DNA from 3 places in the Mesorhizobium sp. M0491 genome. Region 3 is predicted to be linked to each of the others. Evidence: riboswitches for the same ligand, from Rfam matches in the RefSeq annotation. Region 3 holds a riboswitch; each other region holds the start of a gene.
What was found. Region 3 has a riboswitch for cobalamin ahead of NKI69_RS11505 (ABC transporter ATP-binding protein). Riboswitches for the same ligand answer to the same signal wherever they lie in the genome.
Positions count from the first base shown of each region.

Region 1: another riboswitch for cobalamin. It lies ahead of bluB (5,6-dimethylbenzimidazole synthase); the one in region 3 lies ahead of NKI69_RS11505 (ABC transporter ATP-binding protein).
Region 2: another riboswitch for cobalamin. It lies ahead of NKI69_RS30540 (DUF1636 family protein); the one in region 3 lies ahead of NKI69_RS11505 (ABC transporter ATP-binding protein).

Region 1 is NZ_JAMYRE010000023.1:19,449-25,936, forward strand. It holds gene dxs (1-deoxy-D-xylulose-5-phosphate synthase) at 1-426, opposite strand, end outside; gene NKI69_RS25830 (pirin family protein) at 557-1,477, opposite strand; gene NKI69_RS25835 (DUF2277 domain-containing protein) at 1,517-1,783, opposite strand; gene NKI69_RS25840 (exodeoxyribonuclease VII small subunit) at 1,895-2,146, opposite strand; gene NKI69_RS25845 (histone deacetylase family protein) at 2,150-3,076, opposite strand; cobalamin riboswitch at 3,198-3,377, shown strand; partial or broken gene bluB (5,6-dimethylbenzimidazole synthase) at 3,489-4,106, shown strand; gene NKI69_RS25855 (hypothetical protein) at 4,229-5,212, opposite strand; gene NKI69_RS25860 (TetR/AcrR family transcriptional regulator) at 5,496-6,104, opposite strand; gene NKI69_RS25865 (MFS transporter) at 6,226-6,488, shown strand, end outside.
Region 2 is NZ_JAMYRE010000033.1:32,457-38,944, reverse strand. It holds gene NKI69_RS30550 (cobaltochelatase subunit CobN) at 1-1,586, opposite strand, end outside; gene cobW (cobalamin biosynthesis protein CobW) at 1,605-2,657, opposite strand; gene NKI69_RS30540 (DUF1636 family protein) at 2,660-3,088, opposite strand; cobalamin riboswitch at 3,127-3,330, opposite strand; gene NKI69_RS30535 (hypothetical protein) at 3,465-3,671, opposite strand; gene NKI69_RS30530 (DUF6348 family protein) at 3,701-4,378, opposite strand; gene NKI69_RS30525 (winged helix-turn-helix domain-containing protein) at 4,430-5,638, opposite strand; gene NKI69_RS30520 (NADH-quinone oxidoreductase subunit A) at 5,970-6,335, shown strand; gene NKI69_RS30515 (NuoB/complex I 20 kDa subunit family protein) at 6,326-6,488, shown strand, end outside.
Region 3 is NZ_JAMYRE010000007.1:221,069-227,556, reverse strand. It holds gene NKI69_RS11520 (D-arabinono-1,4-lactone oxidase) at 1-1,176, shown strand, start outside; gene NKI69_RS11515 (DSD1 family PLP-dependent enzyme) at 1,176-2,315, shown strand; gene NKI69_RS11510 (AraC family transcriptional regulator) at 2,320-3,153, opposite strand; cobalamin riboswitch at 3,449-3,655, shown strand; gene NKI69_RS11505 (ABC transporter ATP-binding protein) at 3,818-4,606, shown strand; gene NKI69_RS11500 (ABC transporter substrate-binding protein) at 4,652-5,599, shown strand; gene NKI69_RS11495 (FecCD family ABC transporter permease) at 5,735-6,488, shown strand, end outside.

The DNA of each region.
Region 1 (6,488 bases), on a different contig from region 3:
GCGGCCGCCGGAGAGATCGCGGGCGGCGGCCATGCCGAGGCCGGCCGATATCGACGTCGAGGAGTGGGCGGCGCCAAAGGGATCGTACTCGCTCTCGGCGCGGCGGGTGAAGCCGGACAGACCGCCTTCCTGGCGCAGCGTGCGGATACGGTCGCGGCGGCCGGTCAGGATCTTGTGCGGATAGGCCTGGTGGCCGACATCCCAGATCAGCCTGTCATCGGGGGTGTTGAAGACATAGTGCAGCGCCACTGTCAGCTCGACCACGCCAAGCCCGGCGCCCAGATGACCACCCGTGCGGGACACGGCGTCGACCAGCTCGGCGCGAAGCTCGGACGCCAATTGCGGCAGTTCACTTTCGGCAAGCGTGCGCAGGTCCGCCGGGATGCGGACCTTGTCGAGAAGCGGCGTATGCGGCGTTGCGTTCACGGTGCTCGGGCTTTCGGTTGATGGGCGAATAGGCCGCCGGCCGGCGAAAGTAAATGTGTGTCAGTGACGCGGATCAGGCCCTAGTCTTTTGTCTATGCATTTCGTTCTGCCACTTTTGGGTGACAGGGCATCAGCTTTCCGGCAGCGGAATAAACTCTTCCTCGTCTCCGGGAACGATGTCGAAGCGGCCCGTCTTCCATTCCTCTTTCGCCTGTTCGATGCGCTCCTTGGACGACGAGACGAAATTCCACCAGATGTAACGCTTCGAACCAAGAGAGGCGCCGCCGAACAGCATGAAATGCGCCCCGGTCTGCGACGACACGACGATCTCGTCACCGGGACGGAACACCAGCAGCCGTTCGGCTGGGAATACATCACCCGAAATTGAGACCTCGCCTTCCAGCGTATAGATGGCGCGTTCTTCCGCATCAGCAGGGATTTTCACGCTGGCGCCGGGCGCCAGGCGCAGGTCGGCGTAGAGCGTCTCCGTGTCGGCCCTGACCGGGGACCGCAGTCCCTGGAAATCGCCGATGATGAGGCGCCCGTTGACGCCTTCGGCTTCGATCTCGGGAAGCCGAAGCGCTGCGGTATTCTCGAAAACCGGAGCCACCTCTTCCTTGTCGTCCGGCAGAGCCAGCCATGTCTGCAGGCCGGATACCGACATCGGCGCGCCACGCAGTTCCTCCGGCGTACGCTCCGAATGGACGATGCCGCGGCCGGCGGTCATCAAATTCACGTCGCCGGGCTGAATGACCATTTCGGTGCCGAGTGAATCGCGGTGCCGGATCTTGCCGTCGAACAGATAGGTGACCGTCGACAGGCCGATATGCGGATGCGGACGGACATCCAGTGCCTGACCGGCGCGCAGGATCGCGGGACCCATGCGGTCGAAGAAGATGAACGGCCCCACCAGCCGCCTTTTTGCCGTCGGCAGGGCACGGCGCACCTGAAAACCGCCGATATCCTTGGCGTTGGGTATGACCATCAATTCGATCTGATCGCTGGCGAAGGCATCGCCTGCCTCAGGGTCTTTCCCGGGGAAGAAGCTCATGGACTCTCCTTGTCGGTGGTCGAAGGCCGCCTGGCCGCATCAGGCAAAGCGGATCGCCGCCTTTGCCCGCAGCTTGGCCGCCACCTCTTCGCGATTACGCGGATGCTGGTGGGTTTCCAGGGAATCGAGCAGTTCGCGCGCCGAGGCGGCGATGGCTTCGACGGCATGGTCGAAGGCGTGCTGGTTCTGCTTCGAGGGTCGCGTGGTTCCGCTCAGCTTGCGGACGAACTGAAGAGCCGCGTCGCGCACCTCGTCATTGGTTGCCGGCGGATCAAAATTGAACAGGGTCTTGATGTTTCTGCACATCGCTTCCGTATCTCCTCTTGTCCTTGAGCTGTTTCAATCGGAACGAGTTATATCCTCGATCATGATCATGTCCAAAAACCGGTGAGGCGAGGCCATCGTTCGGACCGAGCCTCAATCCGCGTCGAGTGGCTCCGTTCCAACCGGCTTGCCGTCGCGCGACAGCCTGATCTTCTCGACCTTGTCCTCGGCGGCCTTCAGCAGCCGGTCGCAATGCGCCTTCAGCGCCTCACCACGCTCATAGATCTTGATCGACTGGTCGAGCGGCACGTCGCCACGCTCCAGATCATCGACGATCTTCTCCAGCGCATCGAGTGCCTGCTCGAAGCTCATCGCCTTGACGTCTTCGTTGGTCTCATCGGCCATCATTCATCCTTTCATCAGTCGCCCGACATGGGCGGCGACCGAAAATGCCAATCCCTGCAGATCGTAGCCGCCCTCGAGCAGGCTGACGAGCCGGTTGCCGCTGTGGCGTGCCGCGCGCTGCATCAGCTGGCCGGTCGCCCAGTCGAAATCATCCTCGGTCAGATTGATCTCGGCCAGCGGATCGCGGTGGTGCGCGTCGAACCCCGCCGAAATGATGATCAGGTCGGGCGCGAAATTGTCGAGCGCGGGCAGGACGCGCGACAGGAAGGCATCGCGAAACACTTCGCTGCCGGTCTGCGGCGCCAGCGGTGCGTTGACGATGTTGCCGGCGCCCGTTTCGGTCTTCGCTCCGGTGCCGGGATAAAGCGGCATCTGGTGTGTCGAGCAATAGAGCACCGACGGATCGTCCCAGAAAATATCCTGCGTGCCATTGCCGTGATGCACGTCCCAGTCGACGACGGCAACGCGCTCGACACCGTGTTTCTTCTGCGCATAACGCGCCGCGATCGCCGCCGTGTTGAACAGGCAAAAGCCCATCGCCGTGGTCTTTTCGGCATGATGGCCGGGCGGCCGGGCGGCGACGAAGACGTTGTCGGCGCGGCCCGAAAAGACATCATCGACGGCGGCGTTGGCGGCGCCGATCGCGGTGATCGCCGCTTGCCAGCTCTTCGGGCTGGCAGTGGTGTCGGCATCGATGCGGGCAATCCCCTCGTCGGGGATGGCGGCGCGCACGCGGGCGACGAAATCGGCGGGATGCGCGTAGAGGATGGTGGCCTCGTCGCCTTCCGGCGCCTGAATACGATCGAGCCCGGCAAAGGCTTCGTCGTCGAGCACGCGCTCGATGGCGCGTAAGCGGTCGGGCCGCTCGGGATGTCCGGGCGGCGTGAGATGCTCGAGGAAGATCGGATGGGTGTAGAGACGGGTGGTCATCGTCCTAATCTAGTGACCCGGATCGACAAAGGCCATGCACGGGCGGCCGATGACTGGGGAAAATCGCGACTGCGTCCATTCGCGTCGCCGCAGGCATTGGCCCCGCGGGCGCTTCGGCGTAAGGTCCCTGGTACTGCCTGGTGCCCGCCGCAAGCGGGAGAATCGGGAACACGGTTGAATTCCGTGGCGTGCCCAACGCTGTGAGGGGGACCGCGCCGGTAAATGCCACTGTCGATGACGGGAAGGCACCGGACGCGGGTTGATCCCGAGCCAGAAGACCGGCCTGGCAGGCATTGTCATCCGCGTGGTCAGGCGGATGGCATCAGAGCGACGTGCGTCTACTTGGACGCACAAAGTACGCTCTGTCAGTTTTGAATCTGCAATCGCAAGGGGACAAGCGATGCCGGAACACATGACCGCTGCCATTGACGATGGATTTGACCAGAATGCGCGCGATGCGGTCTACCGCGCCATGTTCACGCGGCGTGACGTGCGCAGCCATTTCCTGCCCACCGCGATCGATGACGACGTGCTGGCACGGCTGCTGCTTGCCGCCCATCACGCGCCATCGGTCGGCTTCATGCAGCCATGGAATTTCATTGTCATTCGCGATGTCAAACGACGGGCGGAGGTGCGCGACCTGTTCCTGGCCGCGCGAGAACAGGAACTGCCGGCGATCGAGGCGGAAAAACAGGCGCTGTACCGCAAGCTCAAGCTGGAAGGCATCTGCGAGAGCGCGCTCAACATCTGCATCACCTGCGACCGGCAGCGCTCGAAGGGTTCGCCGCTGGGACGCTGGCACAATCCGGAGATGGATCTCTACAGCACCGTCTGCGCGGTGCAGAATTTCTGGCTGGCCGCGCGTGCCGAGGGCGTTGGCGTCGGCTGGGTGAGCATCATCGAGGCTGAGGCGCTGAAGCGGCTGTTGGCCATTCCGGATCACGTAACGCCGGTCGCCTATCTCTGCGTCGGCCGTGTTTCCGAGTTCGCTCCCAAACCGGACCTTGAAACGCATGGCTGGGGACGGCGGCTGCCGCTGCCGGAGCTGATCATGAGCGAGACCTTTTCCGGGCAAGGCGAGACACAGCTCAAATCCACCGTGGCGCGCCTCAACACCGTTCCTGCCTCACCAGACACCATCCGCCCAGCCGATCAGGGTGTGGCGCCGGCCGTAGCCCAGCGCGAACCGCCGAAGGAGGCCAGCGCCTTGTCCTTGAGCTCCCTGAACTTCGACGATGCCTCGGCCAGCCGGGCGTCCCAGGCCGGATCGGGCACCTGGCCCGCGATGGTCTTGAAATAGACCTGCATCAGGCAGGCGATGGCGAAAGGCTCGATGAACGCCGCCTTGAATGCCCAGGCGAAGACGATGGCGAGCACAAAAGCCCAGCCGGCGAGCTGGCCAGGCATCAGGAACAGAATCGCACCGGCAGGTGCCAGCATCATCAGAAAGATGATGAACGACATGCCCCACATGATGACCGCCAGCCAGACGGCGTTCTTGACCATGACCTTGCCGTTCTGAGCATAGAGCACTACGCCTTGGCGCGCCGTCTCGAAGGGCGAGGCTGAATTGATGCGGATGTTGTAGCCGAGGATGATCTCGTCGACATAGGTCAGCGACAGGCGGATCACCGTGTTGATGAAGGAGACCAGGCCGCTCAGGCCTGGTATCGGCAGGAAGGCGGCGATACCGCCGAGCAGGCCGGTGATGGCACGGATGGCACCCTTGACGAGTCGGTCGACGACGAAAAGGATGTTGGCTTCGGCAAAACGCTGGGTGACGACATCCCTGGCGTAGGCGATCTGGTCCTGACCGCCGGGAATGTCGCGGCCGTCGATCAGATGAACCATGACGGCGATGTGGCCGGCCTTGACGACATAGAGGATGTATTCGCGGATCCAGTAGACGGCGATCGAGACGACGCCGAAACCGACCACGCCGCCCCACAGGGCAAACGACAGCGGCCCGTCGGGATCGGTGGAGATATTGCCAACGCCATAGCCGACGGAGGCGCCGGTGCCGGTTGCCATAATATAGGCCAGCGTGATGCCGAAATAGACGATCATGCGAAAGACGATGAACGGCCAGGTCCGCATCATGATGGACACCGACCGGCCGATCTCGAAATCCCACATGTGTCCCGAATCTCCGCCTCAGAGATGGTGGAAGAGGATGGACTCAACCCGGCGATTGTCAATTGCGGCCCTGACGCCAAAGGGCGACGAATTCGGGGTAACGGGTTGGTTCGGAGCCCGCCAGCGCGTTGGCTGACGGAGCATCAAACGAAAAACCCGCCTGTGCGGCCGGTCACTGGCGCAAATCAGCACCATGGACGAATATATACCTTAGCTGAGGGCATGGTGTCAAGAAAAATTCCTATCGTGAACAGCTGCCGGCACGAAAGCTCCGGTGAGAACTTCAATTCGACTGCGGATCCGGCTTCTTCAGCAGGCCTTCAAGCAGTTGCTTGAACGCCGTCACCACCTTCTTCGACGTCGTTTCGGGGTCATTCGAATTGGCGATCCGTTGCGCTGCCTGGCTGCTCGCTCCGATGATCAGTCGCGAGGCGGTCTCGGGGTCGAGGCTGGAGACAACGACCCCCTCCTCCTGCAGCGCGGTCAGATGGTCGGTCATTGAAGCGATGCACGCACTGGCATTCGGCCATTGCGCTGGATCCCCCAGCACGGCCGGGCCATCGCGGAACATGATGCGCTGGATTTCCGGCTCCAGCGCCATCTCGATATAGGTCGAGCACTCGTCGACGAAATGTTGCCAGCGGGTCGGTGCTCTCGACGCGACCTCATTGATGCGCGCCGCCATCTCGCCGTCAATCTGGGCTATGACCGCCTGCAACAGCCCCTTCTTGTCGCCGAAATGATGATAGAGCGCACCGCGCGTCAGCCCGGCCGAAGCGGTGAAATCATCCATCGAGGCTTCCGCATAGCCTGTTGTGCCGAAGGCATGACGGGCCGCCGCAATAAGCTTTGCGCGCGTCTCGGCGATCATCTCCTTGCGGGGTTTGTGCATGTGTCCTGGACCTATTCACATACGCTTCGTATGCTAATTGACATACGCGGCGTATGCTCTATCTAATCATCATACGCTCCGTATGTAATTGTCCAATCGTCCTTTGTCGAGGAACCAACCGATGCAAAATCCCTATGCGGAAATCTTTCGTGCCCCCGGCGCCAAGGGCTTTGCGGCCGCCGGCTTCCTAGCGCGCCTGCCGATCGCCATGGCGCCCATCGGCATCGTGGCGATGCTGTCGCAGGCGCGCGGCGAATACTGGCTGGCTGGAGCCGTCTCGGCGACATACGCGCTGGCCAACGCCTTCGTCGCGCCGCAAATATCGAGACTGGTGGACCGCCTGGGCCAGACACGAATCGTCGTGCCCACCACTATCATCGCGGT
Region 2 (6,488 bases), on a different contig from region 3:
TTCCAAGCTGCATCTACGGCAGCAATTGCTGCAGACGGCAGTGCCTTCGAGAACTCCACATAATCCCTCAAGGCCAAGCCATGCCCGCCCTGGCCCAGTCGCGCCAGCAACTCACGCGGCGTTTGCGGAATCCCCTCAACGACATAGCCCTGTTCGCTGAGGTCCTGCAGCATGGCCAGCACGCTGGACGGGACATCCAAACCCACGGCGTAGCCGGTGCGGCCGGGCGCGCTCGGATAATCCGGGATCAGGATGGCTAGCTTGCGCTCGGCGCGGGGCGTCTCTTGCAACTTGATAAAGGCCGCGACGCGGTCAGCCACTTGCGCCACACGATCCGGTTCCGGCCGGTTGGCAAAGGCGCGGTGGCCAAGTGCTGGATCGGTCTCGCTCTCACCCTTAAAGGAAATGGCGCCGGCCAGGATGCGGCCGTCGAGTTCGGGCAGCACGACATGCATGGCAAGGTCGGCGGGCGCCAGGCCGCGCTGGTTGGTCTCCCAGACATCGTGGCGGGTGGTGGCGACGATGACCTGGAAGACCGGCATGCCGGCGCGGTCGAACAGGGTCTCATTGCCGGGTTCGGCGCCGGACGCGAAAGCGGTCGCGGTGATGATGGCGGCGGGTTTCAGCGAGGCGAGTGCTGTTTCCACGAAGGCCAGGGATGCGGGGTCCTTGAGGCTGGAGACGAAGATGGGAACCGGCTTGATGCCGCGCTGGCGGAGCGCTTCGAAAAGCGCATCGATGGGCGCGACATCGGCGGCCAATAGCATCGAGCGATAGAACAGGATGGGGATGATAGGAGCGTTGACGTTGTCAGCGTCGAGTTCCTTCACACCCCCCTCTGTCCTGCCGGACATCTCCCCCGCAAGGGGGGAGATTGCGCTGTCATTGGAGATTTCGCCAATTGTCGAGGTTGCGGACGCGTCAGCTTCTAATGAAACGGGAAAAGAGCCGGCTTTGATGAAGTCCGATCTCCCCCCTTGCGGGGGAGATGTCCGGCAGGACAGAGGGGGGTGTGAAGGATCACCAACGACCCCAAGTCCTGGCTCATAAAACCCGGCTTTCGGCACTGGAACCGGCTCTGCTACGTCCGCATCCGATCCAGCCAGTCGCGCCAGCCTCCGCACCAGCGCGCTCATATTCGCCGGGCCGCCCTCGCGGAAATAGTCGAGCAGGCCATCGAGCTCCTGGCGCGGCAGCGTCGAGGCTTCGATCAGGCGCAGATCCTCGTCGCGGCATTCGCCGGGCAGCAGCGCCAGCTTTATGCCGTGTGCGCGAGCGGTCGAGGCAAGCTGGTCGCAGCCGTAGCGCCACCAGTCGTAGCCGCCGAGGAGGCGCACGAGGATGACCTTGGCGTGGCGGGTGACGCTGTCGACCCAGAGGTCGACGGACATGGGATGGCGCAGGTCACGCAGGGCAGCCAGCCGCATCGAGGGCAGGCGGCCGGCATCGGCCTTCCAGGCTGCCGCCAGTCCGGCGAGGTCGCTGTCGGTGAAGGACAGGGCCACGATATCCGCCGGCGTCTGCCGCAGATCGACCGGCTCGGCGAGGTCGTCGAGCGAGGCGGATGTCGTGGTGAGGATGTGCATCGCAACCCGTGTCCGAGATCAGCCGGCGAGTATACGCTCGATCGCCGGGCGGTTCAGCCCCTTCAGGCCGATGACGACGAGACGCGAGCGGCGGTCGTCCTGCGCGGTCCAGGCGCGGTCATAGTAATGATTGACGCGCGGCCCGACGGCCTGCAGCAAGAGCCGCATGGGCTTGCCGCCGACCTCGACGAAGCCTTTTACGCGCAGCACGTTCTCTTCTTCGGCGACGGTGGCGACGCGCTTTGCCAACTCGTCCGGATTGGCGATCGAGGCAATGTCGACGATGAAGGTGTCGAAGTCGTCATGCTCATGGTCGAATGCGCCGTCATGGTGGGACTTGCGGTTTTCGATGTCGTCCTCGACGGCGAGACCGAGCCCGAGTAGCACGGAGGGATCGACCTTGCCATGCGACGTCGGCACGATCTTCACCGCGCGGGCGGAATGTTCGTTGATGATGGCGTTGGCGCGGGCGGTGCCGGCGGCGTCCATCAGGTCGCTCTTCGACAGGATGATCAGGTCGGCGCAGGCGATCTGATCCTCGAACACTTCTTCCACCGGATCGTCATGGTCGAGCGTCTCGTCCCCGGCGCGCTGCGCCTGCAAGGCGTCCATGTCGTTGGCGACGCGGCCTTCGGCCAGCGCCGGGCCGTCGACCACGGCGATGACGCCATCGACTGTGACGCGGCTCTTCACGCTCGGCCACTGGAAGGCCTGGACCAGCGGCTTGGGCAGCGCCAGGCCCGAGGTTTCGATCAGGATGTGGTCGACCCTCGGCGTCAGCGCGAGGATCTTGTCGAGCGCCGGCACGAAATCGTCGGCGACGGTGCAGCAGATGCAGCCATTGGCCAGTTCGACGATGTTTTCCTCCGGGCAGGTGTCTATGCCGCAGCCCTTGAGGATCTCGCCATCGATGCCGATGTCGCCGAATTCGTTGACAATGATGGCAATGCGCTTGCCGCCGGCGTTTTCCAGGAGATGGCGGACCAGCGTCGTCTTGCCGGCGCCGAGGAAGCCGGTGACGACGGTGCAGGGAACGCGGGAGAGGTTCGCAGGCGAATCTGGGGCAGTCATGGTCAATCCTTCAGCAGGTCTAAGGGAGGGATGCGGGCAACGAGGCCACGCTTCAGGCTATCGGGGCGGCCGCGCCATGGAATCAGGCCGTCCTTCGAGGTGGCGAAGAGCTTGGCGCCTGTCACGAGGTCGGCGCCGCTGGTCGTGGTCAGGTCGCCGAAGACATAGCTCCAGCACCCGTCGCGCAGGATGGCGGCGCTGAGGCGGCGCTTGCAATTGCCGAGGCATTCGACGCTGCGGATGCGGATGTCGTCGCCGGATGCGGCGCGGCGCGTGTCGTCCGCCAGCAATTCGCCGGCGCGGGGATGAGCGTCGGCGCCGGTCTCATCGCGGCAGGAGGCGCAGACGATGATGGTGACGCCGGCCAAGGCATCATCATGGCCGGACGAAATATCCGCTGTGCCAGCCGAAAAACTGCTGTCGTGGTCCAAGATCGGGCTCCTTGCCCGGAAACCCGCCGGGCGATCGGATTCTAAAGTCGCAGACGGCAGGTCTCCTGGCTCGCGGGTCATCGCCTTGGTAGCCGCCTTCCCGGGAACTCCCCAGTGGCTTTCGGCCTTGGCTCTTCGCTTACAGTTGCGGGGACAGCCGCGGATTTGGGATTTTGCCCCGCACCGCATTCCCTCTTAGCTCTTGCCGTTGCGGGCAAGAGACCATCTGAACCGGATTTAGGCTTTTGCGGGCAGCGGTGTCAACGCAACGCAGGGGCAATCTGAAATCAGGGGCGGGGACGCTTCACTACCACTGACCGCTCTTCGCGAATGCCATCTTCGTTGTTGGGATCAGGAAAAGCTGTAACGAAAGCCGTCAGAAGGATATCTCCATCTTGCCGGTCCAGCCATCCGGCGCCGTCACCCACATCGAAGTAAATGCCATCAACTTTGAAGCCGAATGTGTCTCCAGCAGGTCAGGGTAGCGTTTTCGGATTGCCTGCGCATGTACGTCCCATGAAAAGGACGAAATCCTATCGAGGCACTCCTGCACCTCTTGGGTCAGCCTGGCTTTGATATCCATTGTTTATCCGCTAGCCTGTGTACGTTGGCTCAATTGTTATCTCCCGGCAACGCAAGGATGACCTGACGCAGCGCCTGGTACCCGTCGCCGTGGTGCCAGTCCTGATCAACGAGGAGCTCTTGACCTTCCGGCCAAGTTTCGTTGTCCAGGAGAATTTCGTTGCCGACCAGTGCTCCGCCATAGCTCGCCAGGAATATCCGGATGAAATGACTGCCAGGGCGAACCTTAGCCGTGAACAGTTTTTCCAAGCGGGCATAAAACGCTGGATATGTCCGGTTGAGAGTGCATTCCACTGCAGCCTGTGTGATCACAGGTCCACCGTAGATCTTCCAGCCAGCATCATTCCGTTGCCAGAATGCAATCTCGGCTTGCATGTTCTCGCAAACATGCTCCGCAAGGCCCTCGATCAGCACATGAAATACACCGATCAGGAATTTTCCGAATGCTTGGAAAATCGCCTGTTCACGCGTGTCGCCCAGTCCAACAAAAGATTCGATGACCGGCTGAGTGCCTAGCAACGGTGAGAAGACGTAGATTTCGAGAACAAGCCTGCGACCCGAGCCTGACGGCTCCTTGTCGAAAACTTGGGCTTCAAAGCGCAGGTCTTCCAGTTCAATCCTGACATCGTTCTGTCCACGGATGGCGCTGATCCCATGCGCAATCAACGCTTCGTGAATCAGGTCGAGAACCTCTTGCGATGCCATCATTGAACCTAGGCCGACAAAACTCCCTCAAACGGCTGCAGCCGACGGCTGATGTCAAGAGCGCCCGTCGCTGATCACGCTCAGCAGCGCCGGCCCCAAATCCCCGGCAGGCGTCACTTCGATGCGTTCGAGACCGAGCCAGCCCTGCATCTGCTTCAATTCCTCGAACAGCTCTGCAGCGGTTTCAGGCGGTGCACCGGGCTCCGCATAGGCCGCATGGACGCGCAGTATGCTGGCCGGGCGATCGGCCTTGAGGTCGACGCGTGCCACGATCCTGTCGCCGAGCAGGAACGGCAGGACATAATAGCCGTATTGCCGCTTGTCGGCCGGCGTGTAGATCTCGATGCGGTAATGGAAATCGAACAGCCGCTCCGTGCGCGAGCGCTCGAAGACGACCGGATCGAACGGCGCCAGCAGGGCGCGGGCCTTGATCTTTCGGGGCAGACGGGCGTCTTTGTGAAGATAGGCGGGCTTGTCCCAGCCTTCGACACGCACCGGCAGCAACTCGCCCGTTTCAACCAGTTCCTCCAATCGGCCTTTCATATCGGCCGGCGACAGGCGGAAATAATCGCGCAAATCGCCTGAAGTGCCCACGCCGTGGGCGCGGGCGGAAATGCGCAGCAATTCGCGGTGCGCGTCCTCGGGCGTGGGCACCGGCAGGTCGAGGACCGCCTGCGGCAGCACGCGTTCGGGCAGGTCATAGAAGCGCTCGAAACCGCGGCGGTGCGCCGTGGTGATGCGCCCGGCCCAGAACAGCCATTCGAAGGCGTGCTTGGCATGGCTCCAGCCCCACCAGCCGCCCGAGCCTTTCTGGCCCTCCAGCGCGGAAGCGGCGATCGGGCCGCGCTCGGCGACCTGGCGGTAGATCTCTTCGATATAGGCAGCGTGTTCGCGGCCCCATTTGGCGAGCCCCAGATACATTTCCTCGCCGCGCTCGGCGCGCTGCATGCGCCAGCGCATCAGCGGGTATGTCTCGACCGGCAGGAAGGAGGCCTCGTGCGCCCAGTATTCGAAAACCGTGCGCTTGCGCGTCACGGCCGCGTTGTCGAGCAGCGAGAACGGGTAGGGGCCAAGGCGCGAATAGAGCGGCATATAATGAGCGCGCACCACGGCGCTGACGGAATCGATCTGCAGCAGGCCGGTGCGGGAGAGGGTGCGGGCAAAATGCCGGCGGTCGGGCGTACCGGTCGGGCGGGGATCGAGGAACCCCTGGGCGGCAAGCGCGATGCGACGGGCCGTGGGGAGCGAGATCTTTTCCTTCATGCAGGCATCACTTTGAAGTGTTTTGACCGAGGGTCGAAAGGCTGATTCCAACCCATGCTAGCAGGGTTTTGGCGGCATCCATGTCAGGAGAGAAAAGTGGAGTAATAGGCGCAGGAAATCAAACAGGAGCGGATCGGACCAGTTTGCCGCGATATGCCGTCCAGGTCGGTGTTTTGAACAAGGTTTGACTTGCTTCGCTGGAAGTGCTGCGCTAACCCTCGCCGCGTTGCAGCATAGGCCCTTAAAACGGTTCAGCGGTTAAACTGTCACGCTTCCGCATTAGGGTCCGGTGCTGTAATCAAAGTGGATTGGCACCAACGGAAAGCCGAGCATGAACGCACTCTTGAGCTCATACCTGCCCATCGTCCTGTTCATAGGCGTGGCGCTGGTTGTCGGCCTGGCGCTGCTGGCCGCGCCCTTCCTGGTGGCCTATCGCAATCCCGATCCCGAAAAGCTTTCCGCCTACGAGTGCGGTTTCAACTCGTTCGACGACGCCCGCATGAAGTTCGACATCCGTTTCTACCTGGTGTCGATCCTGTTCATCATCTTCGACCTGGAAGTGGCCTTCCTGTTTCCGTGGGCGGTGTCGTTTTCGAAGATCGGCATGCTCGGTTTCTGGTCGATGATGGTGTTTTTGGCGGTGCTGACCATCGGCTTTGCCTATGAATGGAAAAAAGGAGCGCTGGAATGGGATTGAACGACAGTTCAGGCACCCTCGTCGCGCCGAAGCCCAAGGGTATTATCGATCCCAACACCGGCAGGCCGGTGGGGGAGGACGATCCCTTCTTCCTCGAGATCAACAATGAGTTGGCCGACAAGGGCTTTTTGGTCACTTCGACCGAGGCGCTCA
Region 3 (6,488 bases):
GCGCCTGGCCCGGTGCGCGTCGCCGGCGCCGGTCATTCCTTCACGCCGCTGGTGAAATCGCGGGGCACGATCCTGTCCCTGGAGAGGCTGGAAGGGCTGGTCTCGCACGATGCGCAAAAACATCAGGCGCGGGTGCGGGCAGGAACCCGGCTCGGCGCGCTGATGGGCATCCTGCAAGGCATCGGCCAGGGCCTGCCCAACATGGGCGATATCGACCGCCAGGCGATCGGCGGCGCGCTGGGCACCGCCACGCACGGCTCGGGACCGACGCTCGGCGCCTATCACACGCAGCTGGAGACAGTGCGGATCGTCGACGGGCTTGGCAAGGTTCGCGACTTCAAGCGGGCAGGGGATCAGGACATGATCCATGCCATCGGCGTCGCACTCGGCGCTTTCGGCGTGCTCACCGAAGTGACGCTGAACAACATCGCGACCTACCGGCTGCGGCGCCGCAAATGGGTGCTGCCGATCACTGAGATGCTGCGGGAGTTCGAGACGATGATGGCCGCGCATCGCTCGGCCGAATTCTACTACATTCCGTTTTCCGGCTACGCGCAGTTCATCGCCAGCGATCTCAGCGGCGCCGCACCCACCGCACGGCCGCCGGAAGAGGACGAGTCGGGTTTGAGGACACTGCGCAGGCTGCGCACTTCACTTGCCTGGCTGCCATCGCTGCGTGGCCGTCTGATCCTGGGCGCCATCGCCAAATTGCCGGCCGAGGACTACGTGCAGGACTGGCTCAACGTCTATGCCAGCGACCGGCAGACCAAGTTCAACGAGATGGAATATCATTTGCCGTTCGAGGAAGGGCCGAAGGCGCTGGCCGAGATCATCGAGCTGACCGAGAAGCGTTTTCCCGAGGTCTATTTCCCGATGGAGGTGCGCACCGTTGCGCCCGACGAATTCTGGCTGTCGCCATTCTACAGGAGGCCGACCTGCTCGATCGCCATCCACCATGACGCGGCGAACGATCCGCTGCCATTCATGCGGGCGGCCGAACCTATCTTCCGCAGATATGGCGGCAGGCCGCATTGGGGCAAGATGCACAGCCTCAAGGCCGCGGAGCTGAAAAAGCTCTACCCGCGCTGGGACGACGCCATGGCGGTGCGCCGCGACATCGATCCGCAAAACCGCTTTGTCTCACCCTACATGGCCGGCCTGTTCGGCATCGAATGATGAGCACCTATTTTTCCACCCTGTCGGATGCGCTGAAGGAAGCCGGCATCTTCCAGCCCTGCCTGCTGCTCGATCGCGACCGGCTGGACAGCAACATTGCCCTGGTGAAAGACAGGCTCGACCCCGGCCTTGCTGTGCGGTTGGTCGACAAATCGCTCGCCTGCCTGCCGCTGCTTGCGCATATCGGCAAGGCGCTCGGCACCAATCATGTCATGACCTTCCATCCGCCGATCAGCGAGGCGGTGCTGAAGGCGTTTCCGGATGCCGATCTGCTGTATGGCAAGCCGATGCCTGTCGATGCGGCAAGGGCTGTGCTTTCGAGGGGCGCGGTCGACTGGTCGCGTGTCTGCTGGCTGATCGACAGCGAGGAGAGACTGGCGGAATATGGCGCCCTCGCTGGCGAACTCGGCATCGGCCTGCGCATCGCTTTCGAGATCGATGTCGGGCTGCATCGCGGCGGGTTCGCCAATCCTGAGGCCTTGTCGAAGGCGTTGAGCGCGTTGCCGGCCCGGCTGCATTGCGAAGGCGTCATGGCCTACGAGGCGCATGCGCCGCTCATTCCCGGCCTTTTCGGCGGACCGGCAAAGGCATTGGCCAAGGCGTCGGCGCAGGCCTCGGCGTTCGTCGCCTGTCTCGGCGCCGACCAGCGCCGTATCCTGAACATCGGCGGCAGCAAGACCGCGCTGCTTCATCATGGCGGCATGGCCAACGAGGTCTCGATGGGCTCCGCCTTCGTGCTGCCCAGCGACTTCGATACGCCAGGACTCGACGGCTTCCAGCCGGCGGCCTTCATCGCCACGCCGATCCTGAAAATGGTCGAGCCGATGCTGCCTGGCCCGCCGGCCGTCACCCGCCTGCTGCAGGCGCTCGGCCGCTTCCCGCGCAAGGGCTGCTATCTCTATGGCGGCAAGTGGATGGCCGAGCCCGTCTTCCCCGAAGGCATGAAGGCGAACGGGCTGCTCGGCCTGTCCTCCAACCAGCAATTCATGGGCTTGCCCGCCGACGCGACCGCAAAACCCGGCGACTACGCGTTTCTAAGGCCGACGCAGAGCGAAGCCGTGCTGCAGCAGTTCGGGTCGATCGCTGTGTTTTCCGGCGGCGGGATAGTCGATCGCTGGCCGGCGCTGCCGATGGCCTGACCGACTACGCCTTCACCGGTATCCAGATCTCCAGCCCGCCATTGCCGCTGCGCGGGTCGAACTCAGGGCCGTAGCGTTCGAATTCCGGCGCATCCGATATCTCGTGGCCGGAAGCCGGCAGCCATTTGTTCCAGATCGTATTGACCGTGCGGCGGATGGTCGAGATGTGTTCGCGGTGGGCAAAGACCGCATATTTCTGCGCCGGCACCCGCACCCGGCTGAATTCCCTCGGCAGGTCGGAAAAATCAGACACTTCGACGCCGGCGATGTAGTCGAAATTGCCGGCATCGTCGCCGTTGACGCAGACGCCATAGGCGACATCGCCGGTCTCGCCCGGAATGTTGCCGATATAGGGGCCGAAGCGCTGCCATTGCATCGGAATGGCGGCGCTGGTTTCGCAGCTGTAGCGTTCGCCGAGGCCGGCGATCAGGAACGGCCGGCTGGTCTCGAAACGCGGTGGTTCGAGATTGGTGAGGAAGGACTGGTCCATCAGGATCGGCTCCACGAGGTCGAGCTTGTCGAGTGTGCCTTGCGCGCGCACCAGTTCCGGCGTGGTGCCGAACTGATCGCGGAAGGCACGGGTGAACGCCTCATGCGAGTTGTAGCCGGCGTCGAGCGCGACGGAGAGAATGTCGGGCGCCCCGCCGGCCAGCTTGCGCGCCGCCTCGGTGAGCCGGCGTGAGCGCATGTAGCCCATCACCGAGCGGCCCGTGGCAGCGCCGAAAGCCCGCGTCACATGAAAACGCGACACGCCGCTGCTTTGCGCGATATCGTCAAGCGAGATCGCCTCCGGCAGATGACTTTCGACGAACCACAGCGCTTTCTCGGTCGGGTTCATTTTGCTCCTCGCATTGGCCAGATCATCCTGCCGTTTCCTGGCGCGGCCAGTTTGATCGAAATTGCGCATCCCGCGCAATCGAACCGATCCCGTCACAGTCGCACACCGATATGGCACAGCGGTCGAGCGCCCCTTGCCGCCGACGAGCCAAATTCGGCAGGCTTCGCTTGACAGCGCCAGGCGGCATCCTCTAAATGCGTAATGTTATTACATATCGAGAGCGTGAAATGCATGTTTCCCCTAGCCGGCCCACCACTCCGTCCGAGAAATCCATTGCGAAGCGATTGGAGGAAATCTACGCTGAAGCGGTGATGGTCCCCGAGTCGAAAGGCGAGGGGTGAAAAGGGAACACGGTGAGATCCCCAGGGGTCCAGGCCGTGGCTGCCCCCGCAACTGTAAGCGGCGAGCAAAATCCGTGAATGCCACTGGCCGGCAAGGCTGGGAAGGCAGGATGGCGCAACGACCCGCGAGCCAGGAGACCTGCCATCACTGAGTTGACCGGACGGGGTGTGCCGGGAGGAAACGCGAATCCCGGTCTTGTCGGCCGCTTCGCCAGCTTCCTTCCGTCGCCAGTTTTGGAAAGTGACGGAAAGTTGGACGGCTCTATCGATCATCGCATCATCGTGTGCACGCTTTGCCATCCCGGCAATCTGGCGGGCAGCCGATGACCGTAGCGCTTCTCGAAGCACATGACCTCTGCGCCATGGCCAATGGGCGGGATCTGGTCCAGGCGGTCAGCTTCTCGGTGGCCGCTGGCGATCGCCTAGCCATCATCGGTCCCAACGGCGCGGGCAAGACGACGCTGCTGCGCATGCTGTCGGGCATGCTGCGGCCGAGCTCCGGCGAGGTGAACCTCGGCGGGCGCCGGCTGGACGGGATTTCCGCCGCCGAGCGGGCGCTGCATATCGCCGTTGTCGGCCAGACCGACCAGCCCGATCCGCGGCTGGCGGTGATCGACTATGTCGAGCTGGGCCGGGTCCCGCACGCTCGGCTACGGCGCAGGAGCGAGGAGCGTGACATTGTCGTCGATGCGCTGCGCCGGACCGGCCTGCTGCCGCTGCTTGGCCGCACCATCGGCTCCCTGTCGGGCGGCGAGCGCCAGCGCGCCCAACTGGCGCGCGCCATCGCCCAGCAGCCAAAGATCCTGTTCCTCGACGAGCCGACCAACCATCTCGACCCGCGCGCCCGCGGCGAACTGCTTGAACTCGTGGCCGGCTTCGAGATGATGGTGATCGCGGTGCTGCACGATCTGGCGCTGGTGGCACCGTTCGCCACCAGGGTGGCGGTGATGAACCATGCCCGTCTGCAAGCGCTCGCCGCACCGCGCGAAGCGCTGACCCAAAAGCTGATTCGCGAAATTTTCGGCATCGATGTGCTGCGTCTGCGCCATCCGACCGAAGACCGCGAACTGACGGTGTTCGATGTTCCGAACCGTGCCGCGCCGCCATCCTGATTGAAGCCGTCCCATATCGATCATCCCGTCCACAGGAGCAAACCCTTGAAACGCCTTGCTTTTTCGCTTGCCTTCTCGCTGCTGGCCTCGACAGCCCTGGCCTTCCCGGTAACTGTCGACAGCTGCGGCAAGCCGCTGACCTTCGATGCGCCGCCGAAGCGCGCCGTCATCCAGGATCTCAACATGGCCGAGATGGCTTTCGCGCTGAAACTGCAGCCGTCGATCGTCGGCCTGACCGGCATCACCGGATGGTACAAGGTGGGTCCTGAGTTCAAGGCCGAGCAGGGTTCGATCCCGGAACTGGCGCCGAAATATCCGACGCTCGAAAACCTCGTCGCGGTCGAGCCCGATTTTTTCTTCGCCGGCTGGTATTATGGCATGAAGCCGGGTGGTGAAGTGACGCCCGACACGCTTGCTCCGCACGGCATCAAGACGCTGGTGCTGACGGAAAGCTGCGTCCATCTCGACAAGAGCCGCCCCGCCGCCTCGATGGACCTGCTCTATGGCGACGTCGAAAAGCTGGGCAAGATCTTCGGCAAGGAGGCCGAAGCTGAGAAGCTTGTCTCCGGCTGGAAGACGCGGCTCGCCGACATCACCGCCAAGGTCGGCGACGCCAAGGGAACGCGGGTCTTCCTCTATGATTCCGGCGAGGACAAGCCGTTCACCGCAGGCAAATTCGCCATCCCCAGCGCCATGATATCAGCCGCCGGCGGCGACAACATTATGGCCGACATGGATACCAGTTGGGGCAATACGGACTGGGAAACGGTGGCGTCGCGCAATCCGCAATTCCTCATCCTGCTCGATTACCAGGATGGCGGTGGCTACAGGAAACTGCTCGATTTCCTGAAGGCGCATCCGGCGATGAAGGAGACGGACGCGGTCAAGAACGAGCGCTTCGTCGCCCTGCGCTATGCCGAACTGACGCCGGGCCCGGCCAACATCGAAGCGATCGACAAGATCGCCAAGGCCATGCATCCGGAAGCGTTTTGATGCCTGTCGCCCAAAAGTGCGCAGCGGTTTTGGGGCAACGACATGCATGAACAAAAGATGCTGGAAGTGCGTCGCACGCGTCCTGACAGACACGACGCATTTCCAGGCTTGCGTCATCCGGCATTTGCACTGGCCATGATGGTGGGAGCGGCGGCGATCGCCGCTCTCGCTCTGCTGTCGATCGCCTACGGCTCGACGCTGATCCCGCTGACCGATGTTGTTGCCGCGCTTGGCCGCGCAGTCGGCTTCAGCGGGCACGACGTGGCCGGGCCGGTCGGCAAGATCGTCGTCGACCTGCGGCTGCCGCGCACGATCCTGGCCATCTGCGTCGGGGCCGGTCTCGGCGTCGTCGGTGCGCTGCTGCAGACGGTGACCCGCAACGACCTTGCCGACCCGTTCCTGTTCGGCCTGTCGTCGGGCGCCGCCGCGGGTGCGGTTTCCGTCATCACCGTCTTCGGCGACAGTTTCGGCATCTGGACATTGCCGGTCGCGGCCTTCACCGGCGGCATATTGGCTGCCGGCGTCGTGCTGCTGCTGGTTGCGCGGGTGAGGGGGCAAGGCCCGGAGCGGCTGATCCTTGCCGGCCTTGCCGTGTCCTTCATGTTCACCGCCTTGACCAACTATCTTGTCTTTGCCGGCGATCAGCGCGCCGCCCACTCCGTGCTGTTCTGGACCATGGGCGGCCTTGGCCTGGCGCGCTGGGATAATATCTGGCTGGGCGCGCTGGGAGCAGGCACCATTCTGGCTTACGCGCTGTGGAACCACCGCCGGCTCGATGCTTTCCTGGCCGGCGAAAACGCCGCCGAAAGCCTGGGCGTGCCGGTGGCGCGGATGCGAAGGATGACCTTTCTCGTCGCCGCCTTCTCGACGGCGATCCTGGTCTCGGTCG